Regions from separate parts of the Exiguobacterium sp. JMULE1 genome, predicted to be linked through region 1. Evidence: riboswitches for the same ligand, from Rfam matches in the RefSeq annotation. Region 1 holds a riboswitch; each other region holds the start of a gene.

Region 1 (7,763 bases):
ATCTTGAAGGCGATGCCGAATAACGAAGGGGTAGAAGCGGTCAAGATTCTTGAATTGAATCCGTCACACGCGGTGTTCCAATCTCTTGAAGCAGCGTATCAAAACGATCGTTCGAAATTCGAGCGCTATACCAAACTGATGTATCAACAAGCATTACTTGTCGAAGGGCTTCCACTCGAGGATCCGGTAGCGTTCGCGAATGATGTGTGTGAACTTATGGTATAAGACATGACATGAAGTCGAAAAAAGGGGCTGACTCAAAGTTGGTCTCTACAAAGATAAGGGTGGCAGAATGATGATCTGCCACCCTTATCTCGTAACAAAAAGAATGGCGCGTCACACGCCACTCCTACAGGAAAAGCGCATTTATGCGCTGTCAGAGACGAATGAGATCCGTTTTCCTGCTTCATTTAAGCAGGAAAACAGGCTTGTGTCTCGCCTGAGGAAAGGGCGTGAAAAGACGCGTCATTCTTTTTTGAGTCAGTCCCTTTTTCATTTCATCAATCCGTTTGTAAATCCGAAGCAGTTTCGCCTTTTTTCGAGAGAACGTTCAAGACGACGACGAAGAGTACGAATGTGACAAGAGCTCCGATGAAACCGAAGACCGAAGACTCCGTGAAACCGATGACTAAATAACCTACTGCCGCAGTGACGGCACCGACTAGCGCATACGGTAACTGTGTCGTAACGTGATCGATATGATGGGATCCAGCCCCTGTCGAACTGAGGATCGTCGTATCGGAAATCGGTGAACAATGGTCACCGAAGACAGATCCAGCAAGAACAGCAGCAAGCGTCGGTAATAAGAGTGAGGCATCGACAGCCATGACGAGATCCGCACCGATTGGCAACATGATCCCGAATGTGCCCCAACTTGTTCCTGTCGAGAATGCCATCAAGCCGGCAATCAAGAATAATAAGAACGGCAAGTACGAAGCAGAAATCGAGTTGCTGATGAAGCTTGCGAGATAATCGCCTGTTTTCATATCACCAATAACAGCGATGATCGTCCAAGCAAATAATAGAATCACGACTGCTGGCCACATCGAACGCATACCAGCGACGATGCTTGCACGGTAATCGCGACCCGGAATTTTTCGTCCGATCAGCATCAAGAAAGCGACGATTAAACTGATGACGACACCTGCGACAAGTGAGCGTGTGACGTCTGTTGCCTCAAATGCTCCAATTAAAGTAAACGGACGGTTGTCGGCTGCAAGTGCCTGAGCACCTGTCCCGAGTAACGCACTGATCGTAGCAATGACGAGAACGACGATCGGAACGACGAGATCCCGGACTTTTCCGTTCGTATGTTCGTTGACCTCTTTTGCCATCCCCATCGGTGTTCCTTTTGACGCATCAAAAAGTTCACCATTCGCAGCGCGGCGTTCATGCTGTTTCATCGGTCCGACAGAGACGCCAGAGTAAGCGATGTAAAGTGTTAAAAGTAACGCGAAAATCGCATAGAAGTTCATTGGAACGATCATCATGAAAGCACTAAACGCTGAGTAATCCGTAATCGAGTGCGTCGTTAAGATACCGGCGATGATGGAAATGATGAATGCGCCCCAACTCGAAAGCGGACTGATGACACAAACAGGCGCAGCTGTTGAGTCAATCAAATAGGCAAGCTTCGCACGTGAGACACCACGGCGATCCGTTAGCGGACGACTGACATTGCCGACAGCGAGACTGTTGAAGTAATCATCGATGAAAATCAAGATACCGAGACCGAAGGCGACTAAGCGTGCACCACGCGCTGTCTTGACGTGTGTAGAAGCCCATTCACCGAAGGCGCGAGCGCCACCAGATGTTTGAATTAATGTGGAAAGGACACCGAGCAATAACAAGAAAACAAGTAATAAAACGTTCCACTCGTTCAAGGCACCATCCGCCCAAAAGAGGCTAAAGATATTCTTGCCGAGATAGGTTACCGTATCGATCGGGTTAAAACGGTGAAGTAACAGGGCACCGACGAGAATGCCGACACCTAACGAAAGAACGACCTTTCGGGTAAAGATGGCTAATAAGATAGCTAGTAAAGCAGGTACAAGGGCAATAATGGAATCTGAATAGTTGACCATGAAAAATATCCTCCTCTTTAAAAATGGCTTAAAGATGAGACCCCGCGGCACAAAAAAAGCAAGGGCACCGGCAACAAAGCCGACACCCTCGCTGGATGCGTCTTTCTTAGCCGAATTGGAGCGCTCCATACAACTGTTATGTATGGCAATCGATCGGGTATTTCCCGAATCGACCAACGACGGTATGCTCGACGCATACTGTCATTTCGGCGATGTCACCTTTCCTGTAGTCGTCTTCGTTGTCATCCTCGGACCAAGTACTGATTGAAATCGCGCCTCTACCTCATCGATAGAATAGTCATATTCTGTTCTTATGGACACTTTATCACGTATTTCAAAAAAGATTCAACCATATATTCTGATAATTTAAGACAAAGTTGCTCATTCGGCAAAATGTTGAATGAGCTGTTTCATCAAATAGGCTTGGTTTTCTTCGAATTGTTTTTTTCGATGACCGTTCGCGCCAGATGGATGGGGGAAGTTGGAAAGAAGCTGATGTTGTTCGATTCGTCCATCCTGAATCAATCCACGGACTTGCGTCTCGACGACCCGACCGAGTGGAATTAATAACGCTGGTTTTTGTAACTGATTGATCTCAGCGACGAAGTGTTCTTCCGCGTAGTGCCTCAATAAAGGACTACGACTAATTTTCGGTTGATGACCCGAGTAATTCTTTTCGCGATAAAAGACGGGTTGCTTTAACAGTGATGTTGGATGCAATAATTTCTGATGTTGATGGAATAAGCTAGTAGCCGTCTCAATTCCGAGTAATGCTGGAAGCTCGAGTGTATCAAGCATCTGGACGAGATTACGTCGCATCGTTCCAGCAAAGCTTGCTGTATATTTGACGATGCGTGCCGTCCCTTCTAGTGAAGCCCCATGATGGAGGGCATCCGTTGCTTCTTCGAAAGCGATTCGCATCTGTTCAAAACCTGGTGTGATCCCGATGATGACGACTTTTGCTTCAGTATTGACATATTCGCCAATCGGAGAGTAATAGACGGTCAGCTCGTTCTCCTGTTGCAATAAAAAATCGTCCGTCCATAATTCATCACGTCGTAACGTACGATCATCAGGTAAGCTACGAATGGCTTGTTCAAATATAGTTAATGAATTCATGAAGAACCCTCTCTCTCTGTATTGGCACTATAATAACAAATAATACCATTTGAGACAATTACACCCTTTCACTATTTGTGTATAGGTATATAAAAAAGGACTCGAGACGAGTCCTTTTCGTGCATCATGCGCGTTCTTTGACCGAAGCAACTTCATATGTCAGAATCTCGCTGCCGAGCATTGGCGATTCTCCTGCCTCACTACTCGCAGGTCGACTATGTGACGCTTTGAAATCGTCACTCTCCCGCCATGCTTGAAAACTCTTCATGTCTTCCCAATACATGTTGACGTTCATTTCATCATGTTCTTCGATGTTTTGCGTCAATAAGACCTCGACGCGGATGAATCCGTCCATCGTATCAAGTCCACTTGGACGCGTAAAACGAGGAGCGAGAGCTGCAGCCATCCCTTTTTTGACTTTAATCCGGTTCGTAACGACGATCATCATAAAATCCCCTTTCAAAAAACGAGTAACGTACTTCTTCAGTATAGTACGATGAAGGCAAGAATGCCGGAAAGAAGGAACAAACGACAATGAATGAACAGGAATACGATCAACGATTACGAATCGAGACCATTGAGATGCAACACCTCTATGGTGTGTTTAGTCACTACAATCGATATGAACCAACGCCTTATGCGGCACTAGACGAATTATGCGAAACGTATTTGTTTCAAAAACAGGACACGGTCATTGATTTCGGGTGTGGGAAAGGGCGTTTGAACTTTTACTTACACGACCGATTCGATTGTTCCGTCATCGGAATCGAGATGAACGGACAATTTTACGAGGACGCACTCCGGAATATGGCGAACTACCAAAGTCGACGGAAGCGGCGTTCCGGAAGTTTGCGATTTGAACAGACGTATGCCGAGCAGTATGCCATTCCGGATGAGACGAATAAGTTTTATTTCTTCAATCCATTCTCTTCACAAATTTTCATGAAAGTGATTGATCACATTTTAAGTTCGGTCGAACGTTCCCCGCGTTCGGTTGATCTCATCTTGTATTACCCGACCGATGAATACCGGGAGTACCTGGAGCGTCATACCGTATTCGAGCAAGTCGATGAGATTCGATTACGAGACCTCTATGAAAAAAATCATGACGAGCGGTTCGTCATCTATCGCTTTGATCCGAACAAACTGCTTCAAAACGGGTATGAATACAGTGAGGAAAGAAATAAAAGATAAGGAGGTCGGATGATGATCCGTTTAGAGCATGTCACGAAAGAGTTTGCACCGGGGCGTGGAATATTCGATGTCAGTTTTACAGTTGATCCGGGGACGATATTCGGTTTCATCGGACCAAACGGATCTGGAAAATCAACGACACTCCGACATCTGATGGGACTACTGGCTGCGGACGGTGGAAAGGCGACGATCGGCGGTTTTGATTGCTGGAAGCAAAGTAAAGAAGTGAAGAAATTGGTCGGTTATTTGCCGGGGGAGATTAGTTTACCTGGAGACATGACGGGAGCAGACATGCTGGATTTGATGCAACGACTACACGGTAGCGATCCGGCACGACGACAACTGTTGTTGAAACGATTTCCTTTTGAGACGAAGACGAAAATCCGCAAGATGTCAAAGGGAATGAAACAAAAACTGGCACTTGTCGGTTGCTTCATGAAGGATGCACCCGTCTATCTACTTGATGAGCCGACCAGTGGACTCGATCCTTTGATGCAAGAGCGTTTTTTAGAGTGGATCGAACAGGAGAAGCATGCTGGAAAAGCGATTCTGATGAGTTCACATCACTTTCCGGAGATGGAAAAATCGTGCGATCGAGCGGCTTTAATCAAAGCAGGGCGCATCATCGTCGAATCGGATATTCATGAGTTGGTTCGATCGAGTCGAAAGACGTACACGATCGTCTTCCGAACAGAGGTGGAGGCGGCACAGTTCGCGATGCAAGTCGGTGTTGAACCGAAGCGGCTGGAAGTCAGTTTTCAAACGGACGAGACGCTGAGCTTAAATCAGGTGATCGCTTATTTAACCCAGTATGATGTACGGCTGATTCGTCCGTCAGCAGATGATTTAGAACAGGTCTTTTTGCATTATTATGGGGAGGAGGAATCGTCGTGATATTGCTGATCCGCTCTTTATTCAAGCAGGTCAGAAAGCCCGTGCTTGCTTATGCGATTGGAACGAGTCTCTACTTATTGATGCTTGCGTTGCTATATCCATCGATGATGAAGACCGGTTTACTAGAAGCAAAACTAGAAGCGTTACCTCCGGAAGTCTTAAAAGCATTTCAATACGATAAGGTGACAGGGTTCGAGAATGTACTGGATCTGCTCGGGGGAAACTATTACGGACTGATTTTTCAAGTCATTGCGAGTCTATTCTTGCTCTCATTAGCAGCGCGACTCGTTGCGCGACCAATCGACAATGGAGAGCTGATTGTCTATCTCGCAGCCCCGATCACCCGGAATGCGTATACGTTTGCTGTCGCGATCGTCATGGGTATCGCAAGTATGGTTCTCGTAGGACTGAATGGACTCGTCTTGATGGTATCCGACTGGTGGATGACAGATATTTCGATCAATGACGTCATCTTATGGCGGATTCAACTCAATGCGCTATTGTTACTCTTGGCGATCGGTGCCTTTACGTTATTCGTTGCGACGTTATTTGACGAAGAACGTCGTGCTTTTTCGCTTGCTGGTAGTGTGCTTGTCCTATCGATCGTCTTGACGATTCTGTCGGAACTAAGTGACAAGACGGAGTGGCTCCGTTATCTATCCGTCTTCTCCTTATTTAACACGACGCAATTACTAGAAGGAACGAATCATTTTCTTCTTCATTCGATTCTTTTACTTGTCCTCTGTCTCGTGTTCTTGACTGGAGCAGTCGTTCAATTCGGACGTCGGAGTCTGTCGATTTGATCGAAAGTGGCGCAAAAACTTTACAGAAAGTGAACATTTAGGATTTGAACGTTGCGTCATGCGCTGATTTTTACTAAGATAAAGGAATGTTGTAGTTCTGGAAAAAGAAATGAGGTCTTTCGAAATGAATAAACCATCCATTTATGGATTAACGCTTGAGCAGATGACAGAATGGTTATCGAATCAAGGGCACAAACCATTCCGTGCCAAACAAGTATGGGATTGGCTCTACCGTAAACGTGTCACGACTTTCGCGGAAATGACGAATGTCAACAAGGATTGCCTTGAGTTGTTAGATCAGAGTTTTACGATTGACTCGATGACAGAAGCGGTCAAGCAAGAATCAGCAGATGGAACAATCAAGTTCCTTTTCAAATTATATGATGGCAACTTGATTGAAACGGTCCTAATGCGTCATAAGTACGGTCTTTCTGTCTGTGTTACGACACAGGTCGGCTGTAACATCGGCTGTAGCTTCTGTGCAAGTGGTCTGATCAAGAAGAGCCGCGACTTGTCAGCAGGCGAAATCGTTGAGCAGATCATGAACGTCCAGCATCACCTCGATGCAGTCGGTAACGAAGAACGTGTCAGCCACGTCGTCGTCATGGGTATCGGTGAACCGTTCGATAACTTCGACAACATGGTCGACTTCTTAAACGTCATCAAGGACCACAATGGTCTTGCAATCGGTGCGCGTCACATCACGGTTTCGACAAGTGGTTTGGCAGATAAAATCTACAAGTTCGCTGACTTGAAACTCCAAGTCAACTTGGCGATCTCGCTTCACGCACCAAACAATGAATTGCGTACGCAAATCATGAAAATCAACCGGGCGATCCCGCTTGAGAAATTGATGCCAGCAATCGATTATTACGTTCAAACAACGAACCGTAAAATCACGATCGAGTACATCTTGCTTCGTGGCGTCAACGACCAAAAGGAACACGCAGTCGAACTCGCAAAACTGTTCGAAGACAAACGTCACTTGACGTATGTCAACTTGATTCCGTACAACCCGGTCGATGAGCACGGTCAATATCAGCGCAGTACGTCTGAAGATATCACGACGTTCTACGATACGTTGAAAAAGAACGGCTTGAACTGTGGTGTTCGTCTTGAGCACGGAACAGACATCGATGCGGCGTGTGGTCAATTACGTAGTAAGCAAATCAAAAAAGATAAAGTAGCATCCAAATAATTCGTTGGGCTTCTCATCGTTTCGGTGGGAAGCTTTTTTTACGATAAGAAATGAGGACATTCTATGACACGTACACGATTCAATGATTTTAACTTAAGCACACCGATTCTCGATTCAATCGAGCAACTCGGTTACACGACACCAACCGAAGTCCAACAATCGGTCATTCCGGTCGTATTATCCGGAAAAGACGTCATCGTCAAATCACGGACGGGGAGCGGAAAGACGGCATCGTTTGCGATTCCACTGTGTGAACTCGTCGAGTGGGAAGAAAATAAACCACAGGTCTTAGTCTTGACGCCAACACGTGAGCTTGCCTTGCAGGTCAAAGAAGATATCATGAACATCGGACGCTATAAGCGGATCAAAGCGACAGCCGTCTTCGGCAAGCAACCGTTCCGCGGGCAAGTCACGGAGCTCAAACAAAAGACACACATCGTCGTCGGAACACCGGGACGCGTACGCGATCAT
Region 2 (7,763 bases), 2.6 Mb from region 1:
AATTTCAACGACCTCCGTCGTCATCCGTAGCGAAGGAACGAGCCAGTCCATCTTTTCAATCGGTGAATAGCCGAATAAGAAGATGCCAGGGCGGACATAATTACAAAATGCGAGACGCGGATCGTGTTTGACGATCGTCGCACTGTTTTCCGAGTGCATATACGTAAACGTATGGCGCTTTCGTAACACATCGGCAATAGCGATGAAACGTTCGACTTGTCCATCGTGATCCGCATCCGGCTCATCGGCAAGCGGAAAGTGTGTATATAAACCTGTTAAAGCGAGCGAATCTGCTTGCGCAAGCGCAAGAACAGCTTCCGCCTCTTGAAGCGAACTGACACCAAAACGATTCATCCCGACGTTGATCTTCAAATGTAACTCGATTCCTTGCAGCTGTTTACTGTTTAGGGCGAGCCATTCTAGCGATGAGACACCGAGTGCAATTCCGAAACGTCGTGCTGTTTCAAAATCCTCCGTCGGATTCATCACCAGTACATAACTGTCTGGAAAATTCGTTTTGATTTCAATGGCTTCATACAACTCGGCGACAGCAAAGTGATGCACATCAGATGCCATCAGCGTCTCGACCATCTCGAGCATACCTAAGTTATACGCATTGTTCTTGACCACGGCAAAAATACGTTTACGTGACCGAGCGAAGACCGATGCGACGTTCTGTCGCACCGCCTTCCGATCGATCGTGACGAGTGTACGCGTCGTCATTCTGCGACAGCGGGTGTCACATACGTCAACCAATCCGCATATTGCGGCAATTGACCTGTGACGGCTTGACGGTAAAGATCGAGCAACTCATCTGCGACGTTCCGTGTTCCGCCGTTGATCGAGATATGATCGATTTCACCGACACTCGTGATTTCAGCAGCTGTTCCTGTTAAGAAGATCTCATCTGCGACATATAACTCATCGCGTCCGATGTGACGTTCGATGACAGGATAGCCTTGATCTTGTGCCAAACGGATGATGACTTGGCGTGTGATACCGTCGAGTACTGAACAATCAAGTGACGGTGTATGAATCGTTCCGTTTTTAAGAAGGAAAAGATTCGCAACACTCGCTTCACTGACGTTTCCGTTCATGTCGAGCGCGATGGCTTCATCAAATCCATCACGGATCGCTTCACCTTTTAAGAGTTGTGAGTTCATATAGTTCGCAGCCGCTTTCGCTTGCATCGGCATCATCGTTGATGAGACGCGGCGGTATGATGCGACTTTGGCACGGATGCCAGCACCTTTATCGAAGTATTCCCCAAGCTCCCAGCAAGAGATGCCGACATGAACCGTCGTATCTTTCGCCATCAATGCTTGCCATGGCGTACCGAGGAACACGAATGGACGGATATAACACGATTCAAATCCGTTTTTCGCAACTAAATCGATCGTTGCTTGAACAAGTTCGTCGACAGTATACGGAATCGTGACGTGGTAATACGCACAACTGCGGAAGAGACGCTCGATATGTTCCTTCAATTGGAAAATCGCCGGTCCGTCCGGTGTCGCGTATGCACGAATTCCTTCAAAGAATCCACTACCATAGTGAATCGCATGTGACATGACGCTTGTGTTCGCATCTTTCGGATCATGAAAGACTCCATCTAACCAAATTGCTTCTCCATACTGTGTATCCACTGCCATGTGTTTTCCTCCTCTTCGACGTCAATCAGAGTGAACGTAAATCATCCACCAATTGCGTCTTCTCTTCTGTTTTCGCATCTTTCTGTTTGATGACACGTGCAGGTGTTCCGGCAACGACGCTTCCAGCAGGTACGTCTTCTGTGACGACACTACCAGCAGCGACGACGGCATCTTTGCCGACTTTGACGCCTTCAAGGATGACTGCATTTGCACCGATCAAGACACCGTCTTCAATGATGACAGGTGTTTTTGAAGGTGGTTCGAGGACACCCGCGACCACGGCACCTGCGCCGACATGAACGTTCTTCCCGATCGTCCCACGTGCACCGACGACAGCGTTCATATCAATCATTGTACCATCTCCGATTGATGCACCGATATTGATGATCGCACCCATCATGACGACTGCGTTATCGCCGATGACGACATGATCACGAATCCATGAACCTGGCTCGATACGCGCATTCAAGTGACGTGTATCAAGCATTGGTACTGCACTGTTGCGACGGTCATACTCCACGTGAACATCCGTGATGCGATCTGAATACTTTTCTAAGAAAGTAGCCGCAAGTCCTGCATCCGCGAAGAAAATCTTTGATTCATCTGATCCGAACGCTGTAGCGCCTTCGATCGTCAAGCCCGCCAAATCGCCGTTGACGTAAAGTTTTACCGGTGTTTGTTTTTTAGCATCTTTAATGAATTTAGCAATTTCGTAAGCATCAGTGAGTAACATGTGAATCCTCCTGTGTGTAGAGCGTCTCTAATGTATAGAGTCCCGCTGTTTTTTGAATGAGTGCCTCAGCTGCTTTGATCGCACCAGAAGCAAATACTTTTTTCGATAGCGCTGTATGTTTGATTTCAATCAATTCGTCGACACCTGCGAATAAGACTTCGTGTTCTCCGAAGATTGTTCCACCGCGCATCGCGTGCATCCCGATCTCGTTCGTCTCTCGCTTTTGCCGCGTCTGTGACCGGTCATATACCGGTGTGACGTCACGTGCCGTCTGAATCGTTTGCAATAACAACTCAGCCGTTCCGCTTGGCGCATCGACTTTTTGGTTATGATGTTTCTCGAGCAATTCGATGTCATACGCTCCTGCTAGTGGCACAAGTGTCTTCAGCAGTTGCTGCACCATCGCGATGCCGTACGACATATTGTACGACTGGAAAATTGGAATTTCTTTTGCGGCGTCCTTGATCGATGCCAGTTCCGCCTCCGAAAAACCAGTCGTCGCGATGACAAGTGGTGTTTTTGTCGCCAGTCCATATGCGAGCAGATCCGGTAGCAAACTCGGATGCGAGAAGTCGATGATCGCATCGACCGTTTCTGACATCTCCGTTAGCTCGGCATATGAAGCGATCGTATCGGATGACTTCGTCCGGTCAACGATCGCTACGACACTTTGTGGTGCGAGTTCGACGACGTATTGTCCTGTCGCCCCATAACCGTGTAACGCGAGTTTCATCGAACCACCCCTTTGTAAGCCCGCATAGTTTCGAGTAAGTGGGCGTGCCCCGCTTCCGATTGACGGACGAGCGGCAAGCGTGGCGCACCGACAGCAAAGCCGAGTTCTTCAAGCGATGCTTTAACTGGAATCGGATTGACATCACTGAACAAGGCACCGATGACCGGTAACAAGTCTGCCTGAATCCGGCGTGCCGTGACGAGATCTTGCGCTAGTAACGCCTCAGCAAGTGCTTGTGTCTCTGCTGGGTACGGGTTCGAAAGAACTGAGATGACGCCTTGTGCGCCCCATGCCATGTACGGCAGGATTTGATCATCATTTCCACAGAAGACCGCGAAGTCTTCAGGAATCGCCGCCATCAGTTCACCCATGAAGCTGACATCTCCACTCGCTTCCTTAAAGGCTTGGATTCGTGGATGACGTGCTAACGTCACTGCTGTTTCGACTGCGATCGCAACTCCTGTCCGCGACGGAACGTTGTACAGCATGATTGGTAATTCGGTTGCATCAGCGACCGCCGTGAAATGTGCGACGAGACCCGCTTGCGATGTTTTATTGTAGTACGGTGTGACGAGCATCGCTGCGTCCGCACCGAGGCGCTCTGCGAGTAACGTCTTCTCGATTGTTGCTGCCGTGTTGTTCGAACCCGTTCCGGCAATGACTGGTACTCGTCCTGCCGTGATTTGAACGGCAGTCGTCAGTAGTTGTTCGAATTCCGTGTTCGTCAGTGTCGATCCTTCTCCTGTCGTTCCTCCGACGACAAGCGCCTGAATTCCTGCTGCGAGTTGTTGCTCGATCAAGCGTTCGAATACGTGTAGATCCAACTCGCCTGCTTCATTAAATGGTGTGACGAGCGCTGTACCTGCTCCTTTGAACATGAAGAACTCCTCCTTTTTTATGAATGAATCGACTGTTCGATGGCTTGGCGTGCGACTTGTACGGCATTCGAGGCGGCACCTTTTCGAATGTTGTCGGCTACACACCAGAGATGGAACGTATTCGCGAGACTATCATCTTGTCGAATTCGTCCGACATAGACATCGTCCGTCCCACTCGCGTCAAGTGGCATCGGATAACGCGTATTCGCGACATCATCGATGAGGACGACGCCCGGTGCGTTTTCAAGTGCTTCACGGATCGCTGCAACCGTCGTCGGTTGTGTAAACGTGACGTTGATTGCAACCGAGTGAGAATTCGTGACTGGAACCCGGACACATGTAGCACTGACAGGTAATGCTGGAAGATTGAAGATTTTCCGTGTTTCATCAATCATCTTCTGCTCTTCTTTCGTATAGCCGTTCTCAAGGAATACATCGATATGCGGCAAGATGTTATCGTGAATCGGATGCGGATAATTGACGGGCTCTTCTCCGCGTGCTCCACGTGCCAGATCCTCGATTCCTTTTTGACCAGAACCAGATACGGCCTGATACGTCGTATAGTTGATCCGTTCGAATCCCAGTGACTGGAGCGGTGCTAAAGCGACGACGGATTGAATGGTCGAACAGTTCGGATTTGCGATCAAGCGGTCCGTCGCTTGAATCGCTTGCGGATTGACTTCTGGCACGACGAGCGGAATCGTCTCCTGCATCCGGAAAGCACTTGAATTATCAACGACGAGTGTTCCGTTTTCAGCTAGTAACGGGGCATATTGCTCACTGATCGTTCCGCCTGCTGCGAACAACGCGACATCGATCCCGTCTTCTGTGATATTTGGCGTCAGCGCTTGGATCGTAATATCTTCTCCCTTGAACTGTACCGTGTTCCCTGCTGAACGAGCAGAAGCGTAAGCGGACAGGCGGCTGACCGGGAAGTCCAGTTCTGCTAGGACTTGTAACATTTTTTGACCGACGGCGCCGGTTGCTCCAATGACGGCTACATGATACATCCTGTTTTCCTCCTTATAACTCGAACGCGTTTGCAATCGCTGCAACCGTCCGTTCAATGTCTGCTTGTGCAATCGTGTACGAGATGCTGATTTCTGATGTCGTGACTTGATAGAACGGGATGTTCTCTGCTCGGAAGATTGCGAACAACTTCGAAGCGACACCTGTTGCATCCCGCATCCCGATTCCGACGACAGATAATTTTGCGTGTTGATTATGGCGATCGACCTTGACTGTCGTGAAGCGATCCATGATGTCTTTCAATGCTTCATCGAGGAACTCTTCCTCATCGAGTGGACATGAGAACGATAAGAAAATGTCACTGTCGAACGTCGTTTGACTGATCATGTCGATGTTGACGTGGCGATTGGATAACAGTTCGAAGATATCGGCTACTGCTGCATTCGTTTGCGGTACGTGTTTGATTGATACCGTCAAGACGTTCTTCGTCACACTGACACTCGTCACCGCTTTTTGTTCCATTGTTTCCGTCGCTTCCATGATCCATGTTCCCCTTTTCGATTCAAGTGTTTTCCCGACGAAGATGTGTACGCCGTATTTTTTTCCTAGTTCGACACTCCGCATTTCCATGACCTTCGACCCGAGGGCGCTCATCTCCATCATCTCATCATATGAGATGTGCGGAATCGGTTGAGCAGCAGCATGGATTCGTGGATCAGCCGTATAGACACCGTCGACATCCGTGTAGATTTCACACCGTTTATCAAGGACTGCCGCAAGGGCAACAGCCGTTGTATCCGATCCACCACGTCCGAGCGTCGTGACATCACCGAGTTCGTTGACACCTTGGAATCCAGCGACGATGACGACATCGTATGTTTCGAGTTTTTGTCGTAATAGATTTCCATCAATCTGTTTGATCTTACTTTTCGTATGCAATCCCATCGTACTGATTCCCGCTTGAGCGCCTGTTTGCGATAACGCTTTGACGCCGAGTGAGTTGAGGGCGATGCTGAGTAATGAAATCGTCTGTTCTTCTCCGATGGCAAGCAGACGATCGAGTTCTCGGCGCTCGGGGCGATCTGTGATGGCTTGCGCCTGAGCAATCAAAGAATCTGTCATCTTGCCCATCGCTGAAACGACGACGACAAGTTTTTCACCTTCGGCTGCGCGACTCTTCAAATAATTCGCAATAGACTGAATCTGTTCGACAGTCGCAACCGAGCTTCCACCAAATTTAAGTACAGTTGTCACAATCCTATCTCCTTTGTCCCGATACAGAAAAAAACGACGGGCCGGTAGGAGCGTTCCTACGGCCCGTCGTTATCACGATCGGACAAACGAAGACAAAGTCATTCGTTCTTTTACGTAAGATAGCGCTCCGAAACATCGGTTTCGGCAGTACAACGGATCTTAACCGTTGTACCAGCAAATGAGAAGAAGCATCTTCTCGTTCACTTCGGCGGACTTCCCCTTTCACATCATTCGGCATGCTTGCCTTCAAGAATGATACTACTCATGTCATCCGCGCCTCTATCTGTCGGTTGTTAGTTACAGTTATAGCAGACATCTTTTGTTAAATCCAGTCATTTGACTGATTTTTTTCAAAATCCGTCAATTCGCAAGATGCTGTTTCGCGAGTTCGAGTTGCTCCGACACGGCAGCAAACCCTGTTCCGCCGTAGCTTGTCCGGCGTGCCACTGCTTGAACCGGATCGAGGAGCGGATAGACGTCTTCCGTGATATCCGGATGGAAGGTTTGATACGTCTCGAGATTCAAATCCTTCAGGAAACAACCGTTCTGCACACAGTAAAGGACGGCTTTGCCGACGATTTCGTGCGCTTCCCGGAATGGTATGCCTTTCGTCACAAGGTAGTCGGCGAGTTCCGTTGCATTCGAGAAGTCTTGCATTGTCGCCTTCTTGAGCGCTTCGGTCTTAAACGTCGCAGATTCAATCATTCCAGTGAAGATTTGAACGGATTGGAGAACGGTATCTGCTGTATCGAAGACCCCTTCCTTATCCTCTTGCATGTCTTTATTGTAAGCGAGTGGTAATGCCTTCATCGTCGTCAAGAAGCCCATCAGGTTACCGTAGACGCGCCCCGTTTTTCCACGAATCAACTCAGCGAAATCAGGATTTTTCTTTTGTGGCATCATGCTCGATCCTGTTGAGAAGGCATCGGATAACTCGATAAAGCTAAATTCTTGCGACGCCCAGATGATGATTTCTTCACAAAAGCGCGAGAGATGCATCATGACGGTCGAAGCGATCCCGAGGTATTCGATGACGAAATCACGGTCCGAGACAGCATCAAGACTGTTTGGATAGACCGACTCAAAACCGAGCAACTCAGCAGACCGGAAACGATTGATCGGGAATGTCGTCCCCGCGAGCGCACCTGCCCCGAGCGGTGATTTCCGAATTCGTTTTTGATTATCCGTCAACCGTTCGACATCACGTTCGAACATCCAGAAATAAGCGAGCAAGTGATGCGCAAGCGAGATCGGTTGTGCCCGTTGCAAATGCGTATACCCTGGCATGACCGTCTCGATATGTTGCTCCGCTTGTTCCGTGATGACCGACTGGAGCTCGCGTAATGCTGTCGTCAACGCCTCAACATGTTGTTCCATCCATAGATGTAAATCCGTTGCGACCTGGTCATTTCGACTCCGTGCCGTATGCAGTTTTCCTGCAACCGGACCAATCTGTTCTGTCAATAAACGCTCGAGGTTCATATGAATGTCCTCATCCGCTAACGTATAGGAATGGTCTGCTAACGTCGTTTCCAGTTGCTTCA
Region 3 (7,763 bases), 2.9 Mb from region 1:
GAATCAAATCTTCTTCCCCTCCCTCCCCCTCAATCAAGATGTAATAGCGTTCAAGACCAATCGATGCCGTTCCACTGTCTAGTTTCCGGACGATATCCTTGATTGTATAGAACGCTTCGTCACGACGATCCTCTGCGTCAATCGTCTCGATATAGGAGGACCAAGCAGACTCAATCGCTATTCGCGTCGGATCATCTACCGCTTGCATATCCGGTAATGTACAAAAACGTCTCACGCCATCCACCAGTTCCGTCCGCTCTCCCATTAATTCCTCACGTTTCTTTTCTGCTTTTTTGATCAACTTCTTGATTGGTCCTTTCGTATTATCCCGCGTAAAACAGACATCACTCGGATCTTTTCCGAGAGCGTACTTTTTTAAATCGTGTAAGTATTCCAGAACATAATTTCGAATCGCAGGAGTCGGATCGTATCCTGCCTCTTCAGCGAACAACCGGACGGAGACCGCCATGCGAATCAAATCGTATAGATAAGATCCTAAGTACCCTTCATCAAAGTCATTGACGTCGTAGATGATATCTCCCTTCGCATTGCCATGGACACCGAAATTCTCAAAATGAAGATCTCCCTGAATCCACGTCGGTTTATCAAGAGGTGTATCAAAACCAAGGGGGATTCGCGTCACGTCATAATAAAACAGATGCGAACTCCCACGGAAAAAGCGAAACGGACTCAAGCTCATCTTGTCGTACTTTTCCTGACGTGCTTGCTCATCGAGCTGACGGATTTCGTGATCGTAGAAATCAAGCACCTTCGCAATCGTCATTTGTCGAATCTCTTCATATACAGGTCGAAACATTCGATTCTCTCCCTTCCATTTGAAAAAAAGAGCAGTCAAAACGAAATCGTTTGACTGCTCCTTACATGTTACTCGAAATGTTTTTTATATTCCCCATATCCTGCCGAATCAAGCTCTTCAAGCGGAATAAATCGTAATGCTGCTGAGTTGATACAATAGCGAAGACCACCAAGTTCTGTCGGACCATCATCGAAGATATGACCGAGGTGACTATCCGCATTCGCAGAACGCACTTCCGTCCGCGTCATCCCGTGACTCGTATCGAGTTCGACTTCCATCTTGTCTTCTGAGATGGGTTTAGCGAAGCTCGGCCAACCGCAGTTTGACTGGAACTTATCTTTTGATGTGAAGAGTGGTGTACCATCGACGATATCGACGTACAGTCCTGGACGTTCTTCATCCCAGTATTCGTTACGGAAAGCGGGTTCTGTCCCGTTCTCTTGTGTGACTTTATACTGAATTGGTGTCAGACGCTCTTTCAATTCTTTTTCCTTACCGTGGTCCTTCCACGCTTCTTTGATGAATTTCGCGCGACCTGAGCCGACACTATACATCTGATAACGGAACGGATTCTTTTTATAATAATCTTGGTGATATTCTTCGGCTGGCCAAAACGGCTTTTCTGGACGAATCTCTACCGCGACTGGACGCGAGAAGCGTCCTGATGCGTCAAGCGCTGCTTTCGAACGTTCAGCTGCTTCACGCTGTGCTTCATCGACATAAAAGATAGCCGGTTGGTATGATTCACCACGGTCATTGAATTGACCTCCACCATCTGTCGGATCGATTTGACGCCAGAAGATCTCGAGTAATTCTTCGTACGTAATGACGGACGGATCGTACGTGACTTCAACCGCCTCCAAGTGACCTGTCGTTTCCGAACAGACCTCTTTATAAGTCGGGTTCTCTGTATGACCACCGGTATATCCTGAAATGACCTGCTCTACCCCATCATATTTATGGAATGGCTTGACCATGCACCAGAAACAACCACCTGCAAATATTGCTTTTGCCATCTATCTTCCCCTCCTCTGTATGTGTCTATTTTACCGCGTTCAGAGAATGGACTCGACTTTCCTGCTCATTCAATCCTCTGGGTTCGCTTTTAGACGACGCATGACGAAGTAAATCGCCGCAAAGACAAGGAGAAGTCCTCCAAGCGAATACCAGATGTTATTCAAACGATAAATCATTTGGTATAAGGCTAGCGTCACAAGCAATAATGCGATCGGTAAGAAGGCACGCTTAAAGTGGTACCAGTAATTCACGAAGATCGCCTCCTGTTTTTCTTTCATCTTACTTGAAGCGACATCTAAAAAGCCACCTTCATTTGAAGGTGGCTCACTGATTATGATTGACGTGGATGTTCTGGGAAGTCCATCTCGTCATAACGAACGATTGACGTCCGGTTTTTGAATTTATGTCCTAACCAGAAAGCAAGGAATAATGGAATACCAACATACGTTGCGGCAATTCCGACCCAATCAATTTGATCAGCGAGGAATGCGGCATAGTTTTGACCGACGATGACGAGGAAACAAAGACCGAATGCGAACAGCGGACCGAACGGGAACGCTGGTGCAACATATGGTAAGTCTTTCAACGAGTGACCTTGTGCAACGAATCCTTTACGGAAACGATAGTGACTGATCGCAATCCCGAGCCATGCGATGAATCCTGTCATCCCGGAAGCATTGAGTAACCACAAGTAGACTTGTCCACCAAACATCGACGTCAAGAAACAGAGGGCACCGACTGCTCCTGTTGCGAGCAAAGCGTTACGCGGTACACCGTTTTTCGATACTTTTGCGAATAACTTCGGTGCATCCCCTTGACGCGCCAGTGTGTACAGCATCCGTGTCGAAGCATACATACCTGAGTTTCCGGCAGATAGAACAGACGTCAAGATGACGGCGTTCATGAGTGCTGCTGAGAACGCAAGACCTGCTTTTTCAAAGACGAGCGTAAACGGACTCACCGCTACGTCCGTAATGTCATTCGAAACCAAGTTCGGACTTGTATACGGAATGAGCATTCCGATGACAAAAATCGCGAAGACGTAGAAAAGCAAGATGCGCCAGAAGACTTGTTTGACTGCTTTTGGAACATTCTTTTTCGGATCTTCCGATTCACCCGCTGCAATCCCGACCAGTTCTGTACCTTGGAAACTGAATCCGGCAACGAGAATGATACCGATGACGGCAGGAATACCACCGACGAACGGCGCATCGCCAAGAGCAAAGTTTTTAAAGCCAACCGGTGGCTCCGATGTAAAGACACCGAAAATCATCGCAACACCGACGACTAAGAAGACGATGACGGTAACGACTTTAATCATCGCGAACCAATACTCCGCTTCTCCGAATCCTTTAACGGAGAAGTAGTTCAAGCCAATCATGAGTAAGAGGAACAAAGCACTGAAATAAAATCCAGGAACGTCCGGGAACCAATACGTCATGACGATTTGTGCTGCGACGAGCTCGACTGCGATCGTGACTGCCCAGTTGTACCAGTAGTTCCAGCCAAGTGCAAAGCCGAATGATGGATCGACGAATTTCGTTCCATATGTCGAGAAGGATCCGGCGACAGGCATGTACGCCGCCATTTCACCAAGACTTGTCATGAGGAAGTAGACCATCAGACCAACGATTGCATACGATAGGAGCGCCCCACCTGGTCCTGCTGCTGCGACGGAAGCACCGGACGCAATGAAGAGTCCTGTTCCGATTGCCCCACCGATGGCGATCATCGACATATGACGGGCTTGTAATCCACGTTTTAATCCTTCTGCTGTCGAATCTGTTGTTTGTTTTACATCTAGATTGTTCATTTCGTTCGCTTCTCTCTGTTTAGATTTTTTGAGAGGACACTTTTTGAATGAAAAAAACAAAAAGCGTCCTCATCTTCCAGATGGAAGATGAGAACGCAACATAATAAAATGGATGCGCCTCATTCTACCGTCGTGAAAGATAGCTCTCCACAAGTAAGTGATACCCGACTTGTGACAGTATTAGACCTATTCGATCTAATCCCAATCGATCATCTTCAAAGCGATGATTGATTTCGGCAATTCTTCCTTTCAGGTCACTTCATCTGTCGCTTGACGACATCCGTAACCGTACTCTTAAGAACTGCAACCTCCATCCCACTGGTTGAGTGAGAACTGAATTAAGTTAGTTATTACTACGCCATATTACACAAAACGCCACGAAATTGTCAATTGCCTTTTTCGAATCTGGGGTAGTAGATGGTAAAAATCCGATATGTTTAGTACACTAAATGGTAGAAGTCCACTGAGAGAAAGGATGCTGCTTGCATGCCACAGGAACGTGATTTGCTAACTTATCGACTCGAAGAACAAATGCGTGTCATTCTTCGTACCCTGCGACGTGAACTTAACCGGCTATTTGAAGGAACGGCGACCCGGAGTGAATTTTTCATCTTACGAAGCCTTTCTGAAAATGGGCCTCAGCGCCCGACGCTTCTCGCGGAACAATTTGAGCTCGCGACGAGTCAAGTCACTGCTTTAACGGATAAGCTGTATAAACAAGGATACGTCACACGGACACGTTCGACGGAAGATCGTCGTTCGATCGTCCTCGCTTTGACGGAGGACGGGGAACGTGCATTTCGAGATCTCGAAATCGTTCGGAAAAACTATTTACAAGATCGCTTCGGTACATTGACGGAAGAAGAGCTCGAAACGATGATTCGTGTCTTTGATAAAATTTTACAGACGATGGATGAGGATACTCTTACTTCATCTTCTTAAAAACGGTAGATTTTCTACCGTTTTTTCTATTTTGTCTAAAGATTTCTCTATGTCTAACCGTTATCTACTTGAGTATACTGGAAGTATATATATGGAAATCTGTTAGCTGGGGGAGTTGGGAGGATTTGTTGGCCATCATGAATCAATTCATCATTAACTTTTGTCTACTGTTCACAACGATTACTCTCTTGTTCTTACCGTTTCGGAATCAACCGCGTATTTCATTGAACTCCAAATGGAGCATTCGACTTATACTCGGAGCAGTCTCTGGTCTGATTGCGGTTTTATTGATGTTTAACGGGATTCAAATCGACGTCGCCCGTGTTGATTTACGTATCGTTCCTGTCGCAATCGCCATGCTGATCGGTGGTTTCCCAAGCGCCATCGTTGCTGGTGCAATGATCATCGGGACACGTTACTTTTTAACACCAGTTGATCAAATGGAAGGATTTTATTTATCGACGCTGATCATCGTCTTGTTCATCACGACGATTGGGATCATTCGTCGATTCATCCATGTCTCGATGCGTCATTTTCAGCTTATGGTGTTGGTCGGTATTCTCTATTCGTTGCCCGCCATCTACATCCTGACGAACAGCTGGTCGACATTCTTTAAAATCTCGATTGCGTACGTCTTCTTTAATTTATTAGCTGGCTTTGTCGCTTATCGATTACTGACGGAATTACGCCGTCACTTCGAAAACATCCAGTATCAGCAGAAACTCGCCATGACGGATGCTTTGACAGGGCTCGCCAATCGTCGTCGTCTGGATGACTCGCTTTCGCTTGTCGGTTCGACCGACCAAGGCTATTCGCTTGTACTCATCGATATCGATTTCTTCAAGCATGTCAATGATACATATGGTCATGATGCGGGCGATGATGTGTTACGCCAACTCGGCATGACTCTCGCTTCCTTAACGCGTCCAGACGACCTCGTCGGACGGTACGGTGGTGAAGAATTTTTAATCATCTTACCAAGTACTTCAGCGAAAGAAGCGCAAAAAATAGCAGAACTAGCTCGGCTGACGGTCGCACGTAACCTGTTCCCGACAGCAGATGTACCTGATCTGCAAATCACGATCTCACTTGGGATTTCCCATTCCAGTGGTTCGCATACGTCACTTGAAGCATTACAACAGGCAGATAAAGCGTTGTATTACTCAAAAGAAAGCGGACGGAACCGGAGTACGATCTATACGAAAGAACTTGCATTCCGACAAGCTTAAACTAATGGGACACTTCCGTAGGGGAGTGTCTTTTCTTTTACGTCTTCATTCCGTCTCTTTAGGAAAACCGATGCTTTCAACCGTTCCAAAGACAATCATCCGACTTAATTGTTCTGCCATGTATTCTGATGAATACGGTCGACCGTTTCGTAACCACGAAATCAACAATCCCAACTGTCCACCAATGACATAGTTTAATAATAAGTCCCGATCGACGAACGTAGCTTCTTCTGTGATTTGCGGTCGAAACACAATTCGATAATTCTCTTTCAATGTATCGAGAAAACGAGAGATGAACGTTTTGATCGGTCCTTGAACGAGCATCGTCTGATAGAATAATTCATTTTCTTCGATATGAATGAACAAACGAGCAAAATAGCGACTCACCTGCTCGACTGTCGGAAAGACAGTTCCTGTACCCGTGATCCGAATCGCTTGTTCAAGTGCCTTCATTTGCTCCTCAACGATTTGGTCGAGCAAATCATACTTATCCGTATAGTGTGCGTAGAAGGTTGAACGATTCACACCGGCTCCATCCGTCAGCATTTTGACAGTAATACTTGAAAAGCTGTGCGTCTTCAGTAAACGAAATAATTCCATTGTAATACGGTCACGTGACCGTTTTGGTCGGGGATCACGGCTCTCATTCATCCATATTTCACTCCTTTTTCATCATCTTTTCATTAATGAATCCGTTATCATCTATTTTTCCAACATTTTGTCGGAAATTGTCGGTTGTTTGTTAGCTAACGATCCATATAATTAACTATATTAATTACTCCTCCCCCCAGAGGAGTACTTTTTTTGAATCGATTGTACACAAGAAAGGATGCTAACACACCCATGAGTATGAAAAAATTATTGATCATCAATATCGTGACACTCATCGTTTTAATCGGTGGTGGTGTTGTCGGATACTACTATTACGATCAAGCAACGAGCTATGTCAAAACAGACAATGCGAAAATCGACGGTAAGATGATAACAGTTGCGAGCCCAAGCGCTGGTAAATTAACGGACTGGTCTGCGAAAACAGGCGAATCACTTGCCAGTGGGGCAACAGTCGGACACGTCATGACGGCACAAGCCGGACAAAAACCGACGGACTTCTCGGTTTCAATGCCCTCAAAAGCAACGATCGTTCAGTCGATGGCGACAAAGAACGGCTTCGTCGCAGCAGGTACACCTCTCGCCTATGGTTTTGACTTAAACGACCTTTGGGTCACAGCGAACATCGAAGAAACAGAAATCGATGAAATCAAAGTCGGACAAACAGTGGATGTCTATGTCGACAGCTACCCGGACACGACACTTTCTGGTGAAGTCGAGCAAATCGGTATGACGACGGCTTCCACGTTCTCAATGATGCCTTCTTCAAACGGAAACGCGAACTACACGAAAGTCGCACAAGTCATTCCTGTTAAAGTCTCACTCTCGCAAGAAAAATCACTCGACATTCGACCTGGTATGAATGTGACCGTCCGCATTCATAAGGATTAAGGAGGGACGTTCATGTCTACTACCTTCTTGTTCGGATACAGTGCGTTCACGATTCTGATCATCATCGGCGTCAACTGGATTGCCCGTCGAAGTCGCCCATCCGACGTAGCACTTGCGACGGACGGACCGACTCTTGAGGAATCCCTCGAGACGGAACCGACGATGACCGTGACACCACCAGTCGCAACACCTTCTAAACAGGTATCGACTGAAAACGTCAGTATTCCGAAAGTACTGACGGTCTTACTCATCGGTATGTTCATTGCTATTTTGAACCAAACGTTGATTAATGTCGCATTACCAGTTCTGATCAATGACTTCAACGTGTCGACGTCCACTGCCCAGTGGTTGACGACAGGCTTCATGCTCGTTAACGGGATTTTGATTCCGATCAGTGCCTTTTTGATGCGAAGCTATACGTTCCGCCAGCTGTTTCTCGCTTCAA

What was found. Region 1 has a riboswitch for lysine ahead of EXW93_RS15810 (Na+/H+ antiporter NhaC family protein). Riboswitches for the same ligand answer to the same signal wherever they lie in the genome.
Region 2: it holds a riboswitch for lysine, as region 1 does, so the genes downstream of both, EXW93_RS02380 (aspartate kinase) here and EXW93_RS15810 (Na+/H+ antiporter NhaC family protein) in region 1, are expected to answer to the same signal.
Region 3: it holds a riboswitch for lysine, as region 1 does, so the genes downstream of both, EXW93_RS00890 (amino acid permease) here and EXW93_RS15810 (Na+/H+ antiporter NhaC family protein) in region 1, are expected to answer to the same signal.

The regions. Positions count from the first base shown of each region.
Region 1 is NZ_SGWC01000002.1:3,004,976-3,012,738, reverse strand. Features, by position in the region: gene htpG (molecular chaperone HtpG) at 1-225, shown strand, start outside; gene EXW93_RS15810 (Na+/H+ antiporter NhaC family protein) at 501-2,084, opposite strand; lysine riboswitch at 2,195-2,373, opposite strand; gene EXW93_RS15805 (uracil-DNA glycosylase family protein) at 2,466-3,203, opposite strand; gene EXW93_RS15800 (heme oxygenase) at 3,328-3,648, opposite strand; gene EXW93_RS15795 (SAM-dependent methyltransferase) at 3,738-4,397, shown strand; gene EXW93_RS15790 (ABC transporter ATP-binding protein) at 4,410-5,291, shown strand; gene EXW93_RS15785 (ABC transporter permease subunit) at 5,288-6,094, shown strand; gene rlmN (dual-specificity RNA methyltransferase RlmN) at 6,219-7,292, shown strand; gene EXW93_RS15775 (DEAD/DEAH box helicase) at 7,356-7,763, shown strand, end outside.
Region 2 is NZ_SGWC01000002.1:424,651-432,413, reverse strand. Features, by position in the region: gene alr (alanine racemase) at 1-723, opposite strand, end outside; gene EXW93_RS02405 (branched-chain amino acid transaminase) at 720-1,652, opposite strand; gene dapD (2,3,4,5-tetrahydropyridine-2,6-dicarboxylate N-acetyltransferase) at 1,678-2,385, opposite strand; gene dapB (4-hydroxy-tetrahydrodipicolinate reductase) at 2,372-3,118, opposite strand; gene dapA (4-hydroxy-tetrahydrodipicolinate synthase) at 3,115-3,996, opposite strand; gene EXW93_RS02385 (aspartate-semialdehyde dehydrogenase) at 4,014-5,006, opposite strand; gene EXW93_RS02380 (aspartate kinase) at 5,020-6,219, opposite strand; lysine riboswitch at 6,332-6,509, opposite strand; gene argH (argininosuccinate lyase) at 6,580-7,763, opposite strand, start outside.
Region 3 is NZ_SGWC01000002.1:109,632-117,394, reverse strand. Features, by position in the region: gene EXW93_RS00905 (DUF2252 domain-containing protein) at 1-817, opposite strand, end outside; gene msrA (peptide-methionine (S)-S-oxide reductase MsrA) at 886-1,833, opposite strand; gene EXW93_RS00895 (hypothetical protein) at 1,903-2,085, opposite strand; gene EXW93_RS00890 (amino acid permease) at 2,166-3,647, opposite strand; lysine riboswitch at 3,780-3,968, opposite strand; gene EXW93_RS00885 (MarR family winged helix-turn-helix transcriptional regulator) at 4,134-4,589, shown strand; gene EXW93_RS00880 (diguanylate cyclase) at 4,727-5,818, shown strand; gene EXW93_RS00875 (TetR/AcrR family transcriptional regulator) at 5,864-6,469, opposite strand; gene EXW93_RS00870 (HlyD family secretion protein) at 6,662-7,318, shown strand; gene EXW93_RS00865 (DHA2 family efflux MFS transporter permease subunit) at 7,331-7,763, shown strand, end outside.